2 regions of the Rhizobium sp. YAF28 genome follow, and region 2 is predicted to be linked to the other one. Evidence: riboswitches for the same ligand, from Rfam matches in the RefSeq annotation. Region 2 holds a riboswitch; the other holds the start of a gene.
The links. Region 2 has a riboswitch for FMN ahead of ribB (3,4-dihydroxy-2-butanone-4-phosphate synthase). Riboswitches for the same ligand answer to the same signal wherever they lie in the genome.
Positions count from the first base shown of each region.

Region 1 (4,417 bases), on a different contig from region 2:
CGGCTCAGAACTCGACCTTCATGGACCACTACCTGGAAGTCGAATACGACCTGTCGGACGTGATGTTTATCACGACGGCGAATACGCTGAACATCCCGGCTCCGCTGATGGACCGCATGGAAATCATCCGTATCGCCGGCTACACCGAAGACGAAAAGCGCGAGATCGCCAAGCGGCACCTGCTGCCGAAGGCCATCAAGGAACATGCGCTGCAGCCGAGCGAATTCTCGGTCAGCGACGATGCCCTGATGGCGATCAGCCAGCATTATACCCGCGAAGCCGGTGTCCGTAACTTCGAACGCGAATTGATGAAGCTCGCCCGCAAGGCGGTCACAGAGATCATCAAGGGCAAGACGAAGTCGGTTCACGTCACGGCAGCGAATATCGACGATTATCTTGGCGTTCCGCGCTTCCGCCACGGCGAAGCCGAGCGTGAGGATCAGGTCGGCGTGGTCACGGGTCTTGCCTGGACGGAAGTTGGCGGCGAGTTGCTGACGATCGAAGGCGTCATGATGCCCGGCAAGGGCCGCATGACCGTCACCGGCAACCTGAAGGAAGTGATGAAGGAATCGATCTCGGCAGCGGCGTCTTACGTCCGCTCGCGCGCCGTCGATTTCGGCATCCAGCCGCCGCTCTTCGACAAGAGCGACATCCATGTGCACGTGCCGGAAGGCGCAACGCCGAAGGATGGTCCGTCTGCAGGTGTCGCGATGGCAACCGCGATCGTCTCGATCATGACTGGCATTCCGGTCAACAAGGATGTGGCAATGACGGGTGAAATCACCCTGCGCGGCCGTGTCCTGCCGATCGGCGGCCTGAAGGAAAAGCTGCTGGCCGCATTGCGCGGCGGCATCAAGAAGGTGCTGATTCCGGAAGAGAATGCCAAGGATCTGGCAGAGATTCCGGACAACGTGAAGAACAACATGGAGATCATTCCGGTCTCCCGCATGGGCGAAGTGATCAAGCATGCGCTGGTCCGTCGTCCCGAGCCGATCGAGTGGGATGGCACGGTGGAAACGCCCGTCATCGCGACTGTCGAAGGGCTCGATGATGCAGGTGCAGCCATCGCTCATTGAGCTTTGGCGGCCACATTTATGCCCAATTGTTGCAAATCCTGAAAAAGGCCGGCGGAAACGCCGGCCTTTTTTGTGAAAACGTCATGTAGACGCTTGCTTTTCCTTGATTTGCAGGGTTTTTGGGTTCTCGGCGGGCCTGATGAAAGCGATTTCTGCGCCTAGCTTACAGATTGAGTTGTTTCAAACCATTTAGAAAGGGGTGGAAACATGAACAAGAATGAACTCGTGTCCGCAGTAGCCGAAAAGGCTGGACTGACGAAGTCTGACGCAGCATCTGCCGTAGACGCAGTTTTTGATGTTGTGCAGGCCGAGCTGAAGAACAAGGGCGACATCCGTCTCGCTGGCTTCGGCAGCTTCACGGTTTCTCATCGCGCTGCCACGAAGGGTCGCAACCCGTCGACCGGCGCCGAAGTTGACATTCCGGCACGCAACGTGCCGAAGTTCACGCCCGGCAAGGGCCTGAAGGACGCCGTCAACGGCTGATACGAGATTGTCCGCCGGCCGTAAACGAGAACGGTCGCGCAGGATTTCGAGGGGGGTTCGGCATCGCCGGACCCCTTTTTGTTTTCGCCGCTTGCGGCATGCAGCGCTTTGTCTTACGACGGTGATGTTCTCAGGGCGGGGTGAAAGTCCCCACCGGCGGTAAGGGCTACGGCCTGAGCCCGCGAGCGCCTTCTCAAGCCTTGGTTTGGGAAGGGTCAGCAGATCCGGTGTGATTCCGGAGCCGACGGTTAGAGTCCGGATGAAAGAGAATGAGCATGGCCGCGCGCGGGCAGGGATCTGTCGGCGTCTGCGTTCTGTAGCCTCATGCGTCCTGATTTATGTTTGGTCCCTATTCCGGATGGAAGACATGAATCAGAATTCCCTTGCAGTTTCGCACTCCCGCGCCTTCGCCGGTGCAGCCTTCATGGTGCTTGGAGGCGTCGTCTTCTCGCTCCTCAATGTCGTCACCCAATGGCTCACGATGAAGCTTGCCTTCCCGGCGGCCTCCGCAGCCTTCTGGCAATATGGCTTCGCCTTCCTTTTCTCCTTGCCCTTCCTGCGCAAGGTTGGCCTTTCTGCCATGCGCACGGATTATCCCTGGCGGCATATCGTGCGTGTCGTCCTTGCCGCGCTCGGCGTCGAGGCTTGGGTCTCCGGCCTCGCCTCCGTGCCGATCTGGCAGGCGATCGCACTCGTCATGACCTCGCCCTTCTTCATCATTCTCGGCGCACGCCTTTTCCTCGGCGAGCGTGTTGGCCCCACTCGCTGGATGGCGACAGGTGTCGGCTTTATCGGCGCCATGATCATCCTCCAGCCATGGTCGGACAGCTTCACCTGGGCAGCACTTCTGCCTGTTATCTCGGCCCTGCTTTGGGGCGCCTCTTCGCTCATCACCAAGAGCCTGACCGGCATTGAGAAGCCGGAGACGATCACCGTGTGGCTGCTGGTGCTGCTGACGCCGATCAATGGCGGCCTGGCGCTCGCGGCGGGCTTTGTGGTGCCGACGGGCGCCGCACTTGCTCTCTTCCTTCTGGCAGGCCTCCTGACGGTCGTGGCGCAATATCTGCTGACGCTCGCCTATGCCAGTGCCGACGCTGCCTATGTGCAGCCTTTCGACGACCTGAAGCTGCCGCTGAACGTGCTCGCCGGCTGGCTTTTCTTCGGCTATGCGCCGGCTGGTTATCTGTGGCTCGGCGCTGCGCTTATCCTCGCCGCGTCGCTCTTCATCATGCGCAGCGAGATGCGTCGCGAACGGCAGGCGGCCTGACGCAAACCGTACAAAATGTCGCAGGCTGTCATGTGTCTGTCATGGCAGTCCCGCAAAAAACCTCTGTTCGATTTTTTCGACATTGGGGGATTTTCAATGACATTGTCTTCGCGCAAGGCAGCGCTCGCTGCCATGCTTTTTGCATCCGTTGCCTTCCCGGCAGCGGCCGAGCCGGTTTTCAACCGCATCGCCTCTTTCCCGGTCGCGACCAACCTGCCGGCTGACAAGGACAAGCTTTCGGCCACCTCGGCCGAAATCATTACCGCTTCGCAGGATGGTAACACGCTGATCTACAGCGACAGTCCGCTCGGCGCGATTGGCTTCATCGACATCACCGATGCCAAAGCGCCCAAGGCCGGCGGCGCGCTGATGATGGACGGTGAACCGACCTCGGTCACGACTGCAGCCGGCAAGGCGCTCGTCGCCGTCAACACCGGCGAAAGCAAGCAGAAGCCGTCAGGCCGTCTGGCGATCGTCGATATCGCCGGTAAGAAGATCGATGCCACCTGCGATCTCGGCGGCCAGCCTGATTCGATCGCCCTCAACAAGGATAGGACGCTCGGCACTATCGCGATCGAAAACGAGCGCGACGAAGATGTCAACGACGGCAAGATCCCGCAGATGCCGGCAGGCGACCTCGTCGTCTTCCAGGTCAAGACCGACGGTACCGTCGATTGTGGCACAATCAAGCACGTTGCCCTGGCCGGTCTCGCCGGCGTTGCACCCGAGGATCCGGAGCCGGAATTCGTTGCCTTCAACAGCCAGAACGAAATCGCCCTGACCCTGCAGGAAAATAACGAGATCATCATCCTCGACGGCGCGACCGGCACGGTGAAGACGCATTTCACCGCCGGCACCGTTGATCTCACCGGCATCGACACCAAGCGTGACGGCGCCCTGAAATTTACCGGCGAGAAGAAGGGCGTCCATCGCGAGCCCGACGCTGTGAAGTGGCTGGACGACAACCGTCTCGTCGTCGCCAACGAAGGCGATTATGAAGGCGGTTCGCGCGGCTTCACCATCTTCGACAAGACCGGCAAGGTCCTCTTCGAATCCGGCAGCTCCTTCGAGCGTGCCGTCGCCGCGCTCGGCCACTATCCGGAAAGCCGCTCCTCGTCGAAGGGCGTCGAGCCGGAAGGTCTCGAAGCGGCCAAGTTCGGCACTGACAACCTGTTCTTCCTGCTCGCCGAGCGCGCTTCCGTCGTCGGCGTCTACAAGGACACGGGCGCCGATCCGGAACTGCTGCAGATCCTGCCGTCGGGTATTTCTCCGGAAGGCGCGATCGCCATTCCGCAGCGTAACCTGCTTGCGACCGCCAATGAACTCGACCTCGGCAAAGACGGCGGTGCGCGTTCGCACGTGATGATCTACGAGCGCCGCGAAGGCGAGAAGGCCTATCCGCACATTGTCTCCGCCGAGAAGGACGGCAATCCGATCGGCTTTGCAGCCCTTTCGGGCCTCGCCGCCGTTCCGGGCAAGCCGGGCATGCTCTACGCCGTCAGCGACAGCGTCCTCGGTTCGCAGCCGACGATCTACACGATCGACGCCACCAAGAAGCCGGCCGTCATCACCGATGCGCTGGTCGTCAAGC
Region 1 is NZ_JBFRCX010000002.1:602,530-606,946, forward strand. Features, by position in the region: gene lon (endopeptidase La) at 1-1,076, shown strand, start outside; gene hupB (DNA-binding protein HupB) at 1,284-1,559, shown strand; FMN riboswitch at 1,682-1,834, shown strand; gene AB4Z13_RS07315 (DMT family transporter) at 1,918-2,826, shown strand; gene AB4Z13_RS07320 (esterase-like activity of phytase family protein) at 2,923-4,417, shown strand, end outside.
Region 1: another riboswitch for FMN. It lies ahead of AB4Z13_RS07315 (DMT family transporter); the one in region 2 lies ahead of ribB (3,4-dihydroxy-2-butanone-4-phosphate synthase).

Region 2 (4,417 bases):
GCACTGATGACGGTCTTGCCACGACTGCCAGCCATATCAGGGCTGCCGGTCGCCGCTCGATCGAGATTGCCGCCGACGTCACCAGTAAATCGTCGCTTGCCGAAGCTGTCGCCCGCACCGAGGCCGATCTCGGTGCGCTCTCGCTTGCTGTCAATGCCGCCGGTATCGCCAACGCTAATCCCGCCGAGGAGATGGAAGAGGATCAGTACCAGACACTGATGGACATCAACCTGAAGGGCATCTTCCTGTCCTGCCAGGCCGAAGCGCGGGCCATGTTGAAGAACGGCCGCGGCTCGATCGTCAACATCGCCTCCATGTCGGGCGTTATCGTCAATCGCGGTTTGAGCCAGGCCCATTACAATGCCTCGAAGGCGGGCGTGATCCATATGTCGAAGTCGTTCGCCATGGAGTGGGTCGGGCGCGGCATCCGCGTCAACACGATTTCGCCGGGCTATACCGCAACGCCGATGAACACCCGGCCGGAGATGGTACATCAGACCAAGCTCTTCGAAGAACAGACGCCGATGCAGCGTATGGCCAGTGTCGATGAGATGGTCGGTCCTGCGGTCTTCCTGCTCTCGAATGCTGCAAGTTTCGTGACGGGTGTCGATCTGCTCGTTGACGGCGGCTTCTGCTGCTGGTGATGACATGCGTAAGCTGATCGCAGGCAATTGGAAAATGAACGGTCTCGTCTCCTCCCAAGCTGAGATCGAGGCGCTGAAGGGGCTAACGGGCAGTGCGACGTGCGATATCGTCGTCTGCCCGCCCTTCACGCTGATCGACCGCGCCGTGGCGCGGGTCAAGGATACGGATCTCGCCATCGGCGCGCAGGATTGCCACGCGCAGTCGTCGGGTGCCCACACGGGCGAAATTTCTGCCGAAATGCTTGCCGATCTCGGTGCGCGCTATGTCATCCTCGGACATTCCGAACGCCGTGCCCTGAACGGCGAGGACGATGAGATTGTGCTGGGGAAGGCGCTTGCCGCGCATCGGGCAGGCTTGATTTCGATCATCTGCGTCGGTGAGACACGCCATGAGCGCGACGAAGGCCGGGCAATCGAAGTCGTCGGCGAACAACTGCGGGGATCCGTCCCCGAGGGTGCTACCAGCCGAAATCTTGTCATCGCCTATGAACCCGTCTGGGCAATCGGAACCGGACTGGTGCCGACCCACGAACAGATCGAGGAGGTCCATGCGGCGATCCGGCAGATGCTCGAAGAGCGGCTGGGCAGCGATGGCCATTCGGTCAAGATCCTCTATGGCGGCTCGGTCAAGGCATCCAATGCAGAGGCGATATTCGGGCTTCGCAATGTGGACGGAGCGCTGGTCGGCGGCGCTTCGCTGAAGGCCTCGGAATTCGCAGCAATTATTTCGGCAGCCGTTTGAACTCTGAGTGCGGAGACAAGTGTCGCCGGTGCAGATCGGTGCGCTCACGCCGACGCCGTTGAAAGGAAAAGAGAATGCAACGTTTTGAAAACAAGACCGTCGTCATTACCGGCGCAAGCCGCGGTATCGGTGCAGCGATCGCCAAACGCTTTGCGCGCGAAGGCGCCAATCTCGTCGTTTCGGCCAATGAAGACAGCGTGCATGGCGTGGCCGAACAGATCAAGGCCGATGGCGGAAAGGCGATCTCCTTCGTTGGCGACGTCACTGACAAGGCAAGCGTCAAGGCCCTTTATGACGCCGCCGAGCAGGCATTCGGCGCAGTCGACGTCTCCATCCAGAATGCCGGCGTCATCACCATTGCCCGCATCGAGGATATGACCGAGGGCGAGTGGGACAAGGTCATGGCGGTCAACACGAAAGGCGTGTTCCTCTGCGCCCAGGAAGCGATCGCCCGCATGCGCAAGCACGGCGGCGGCGGCCGTCTCATCAACACGGCCTCCGGCCAGGCGCGCGACGGCTTCATCTATACGCCGCATTATGCCGCCTCGAAGATGGGCGTCGTCGGCATCACCCAGAGCCTTGCCAAGGAAGTCGCGACCGACGGCATCACCGTCAATGCCTTCTGCCCGGGCATCATCGAGACCGACATGTGGGCCTATAACGACCATGCATGGGGCAAGCTGCTCGGCAATTACGGCCCCGGCGAACTGATGAAGGAATGGGTCGAAGGCATTCCGATGAAGCGCGCCGGTTCCGGCGAAGACGTCGCCGGCCTCGTCACCTTCCTTGCCAGCGACGATGCAGCCTACATTACCGGCCAGACCATCAATGTCGATGGCGGCCTCATCATGTCCTAGCTCTGTTCGACAATAGGAAACGGTGCTTTCACCTCTGCGAGGCAGTTCCCGCGGCGAGATCTGCACCAACCTCTTGCAGAACAAGGCCTTCATCATCTATCTAAGTAATGTTCTCAGGGCGGGGTGCAATTCCCCACCGGCGGTATCGAGGCAACTCGGAGCCCGCGAGCGCCTTCGTGGAAGCGAAGGGTCAGCAGATCCGGTGAGATGCCGGAGCCGACGGTCATAGTCCGGATGGAAGAGAGCAACGCAGAGGACACCGCTCGGCACGCGGTGTTTCATATGCTTGTTCGCCCAAGGGAAAATGGTGGCTTTTGACAGGCCATGTACGCCGCAAACCGCGGCTAACCCTTGAAAGGCAGAGAAGATGGCAATTTCCAAAATCGAAGATGCGATCGTCGCGATTGCGCGTGGCGAGATCGTGGTCGTCGTCGACGATCGTGATCGTGAAAACGAGGGCGACCTCGTCATCGCATCCGAGGCAATCACCCCGCAGGCGATCGCCTTCATGATGAATTATGCTCGCGGCCTCATCTGTGTGGCAATGGAAGGCGAGCGGCTGGACGAGCTGCAGATCCCGCAGATGGTCCCCAACAATACCGAACTTTTGAAGACGGCTTTCACCGTGTCGGTTGACTATATTCCTCAAACGACGACCGGAATTTCGGCGGCTGACCGCGCCGCGACGGTTCGCGCACTCATTGCCGAGACGTCCCGCCCCGAGGATTTTGCGCGGCCCGGCCATATCTTCCCGTTGCGTGCGCATCCGAACGGCGTGCTTTCTCGTCCAGGTCATACCGAGGCGGCTGTCGACCTCGCAAGGCTTGCCGGCCTGTCGCCGTCAGGTGTCATCTGCGAGGTGGCCAATGATGATGGCACGATGGCACGCCTGCCCGAGCTTGAGCAGTTTGCCGAACGGCACGGCCTCCATCTGATCACAATCGAGGATCTCATTGCTTATCGGGGCGTGAGAGCGCCTGTTAAGGCCGCCTAGTAAGCGTGTCTTGGCCTGGCGTAAAAGAGCCACGGCGAGCCAAGATCGCGTGGGTGCCGTTTGTGTAGTCTGCAACGAGGCACTCGGCTCTGGCACGGATAAGCAGCGTGAGCTATTAGCTCGACGAAGGCCCGGTCATGCGGGCCTTCGAGGTTTCACCATGCCGTCAGACGACGAGCGCTAGCGCCGGCCCCTGATCGTCCGTCTTGCGTTCCTGGCCGGCCGTGCCTTCCAGGCTCTCGGAGGCCAGTAGATTGAACTCCCGACGTTCTTTCTCCGATACGATCGCGAGGTCGATGACCTTCTGCAGGTTGGCGGCATGGCGGAAGGTGGGATCGTCCTGCTTTCCGGTCCTGACCGCTTCGGCAAAGCGCTGGTAGTTGGTCAGCACTGCCGGCACCTCGATGTCACGCCAGGTGGCGCTTTCAATATCGTCACCGAAGCAGCCGCGAAGATCTGAGCCGTCAGGACGATGGATGACTTCGAGGCTGCCTTTTTCGCCATAGATGCGCAGCTTCAGTTCGTTGAGATGACCGGTCGCCCAGCGTGTCGCATGGATGACACCGAGCGCGCCATTGGCGAAATCGACCGACATGGTGAAGCTGTCATTGGCATCGAGCATATATTCACCGATCTGTCCGCCCGGCGCCTTGTTGAAGGTCTTGAGCCGGGCGAAGACATGATCGATATCGGTCGCAGCGCCATAGGCGGCGAAATCGAGAATATGAATGCCAACATCGCCGAGCACACCGTTCGATCCATGGCCGGTGGACAAGCGCCACAGCCAGCGCGATTCCGTGCGCCAGTCGCCCCAGGCGCGAGACACCAACCAGCTCTGCAGATAGGAGGCCTCCACATGGCGGATGGTGCCAAGTTCACCTGATAGCACCATCTCGCGGGCGCGCTGCAGCGGTGCGACGTTGCGATAGGTGAGATTGACCATGTTGACGACGCCGGCGGCTTCAGCCGCTTCCGTCATCTCCAGCGCATGGGCGTAGTTTTCTGCCAGCGGCTTTTCACAGAAGACGTGTTTGCCGGCGGCGATCAGCGCCAAGCTCGTCGCATGATGTATCCGGTCAGGCGTGACGTTGGTGGCGGCATCGAATTCGCCCCAGGCGATCGCTTCCTCGAGCGTGCTGAAGCGCCTTGCGATGTTGAAATGATCAGCGAACTCATCAAG
Region 2 is NZ_JBFRCX010000012.1:161,394-165,810, reverse strand. Features, by position in the region: gene AB4Z13_RS25740 (SDR family oxidoreductase) at 1-644, shown strand, start outside; gene tpiA (triose-phosphate isomerase) at 649-1,386, shown strand; gene AB4Z13_RS25730 (glucose 1-dehydrogenase) at 1,461-2,243, shown strand; FMN riboswitch at 2,349-2,493, shown strand; gene ribB (3,4-dihydroxy-2-butanone-4-phosphate synthase) at 2,611-3,237, shown strand; gene AB4Z13_RS25720 (Gfo/Idh/MocA family protein) at 3,404-4,417, opposite strand, start outside.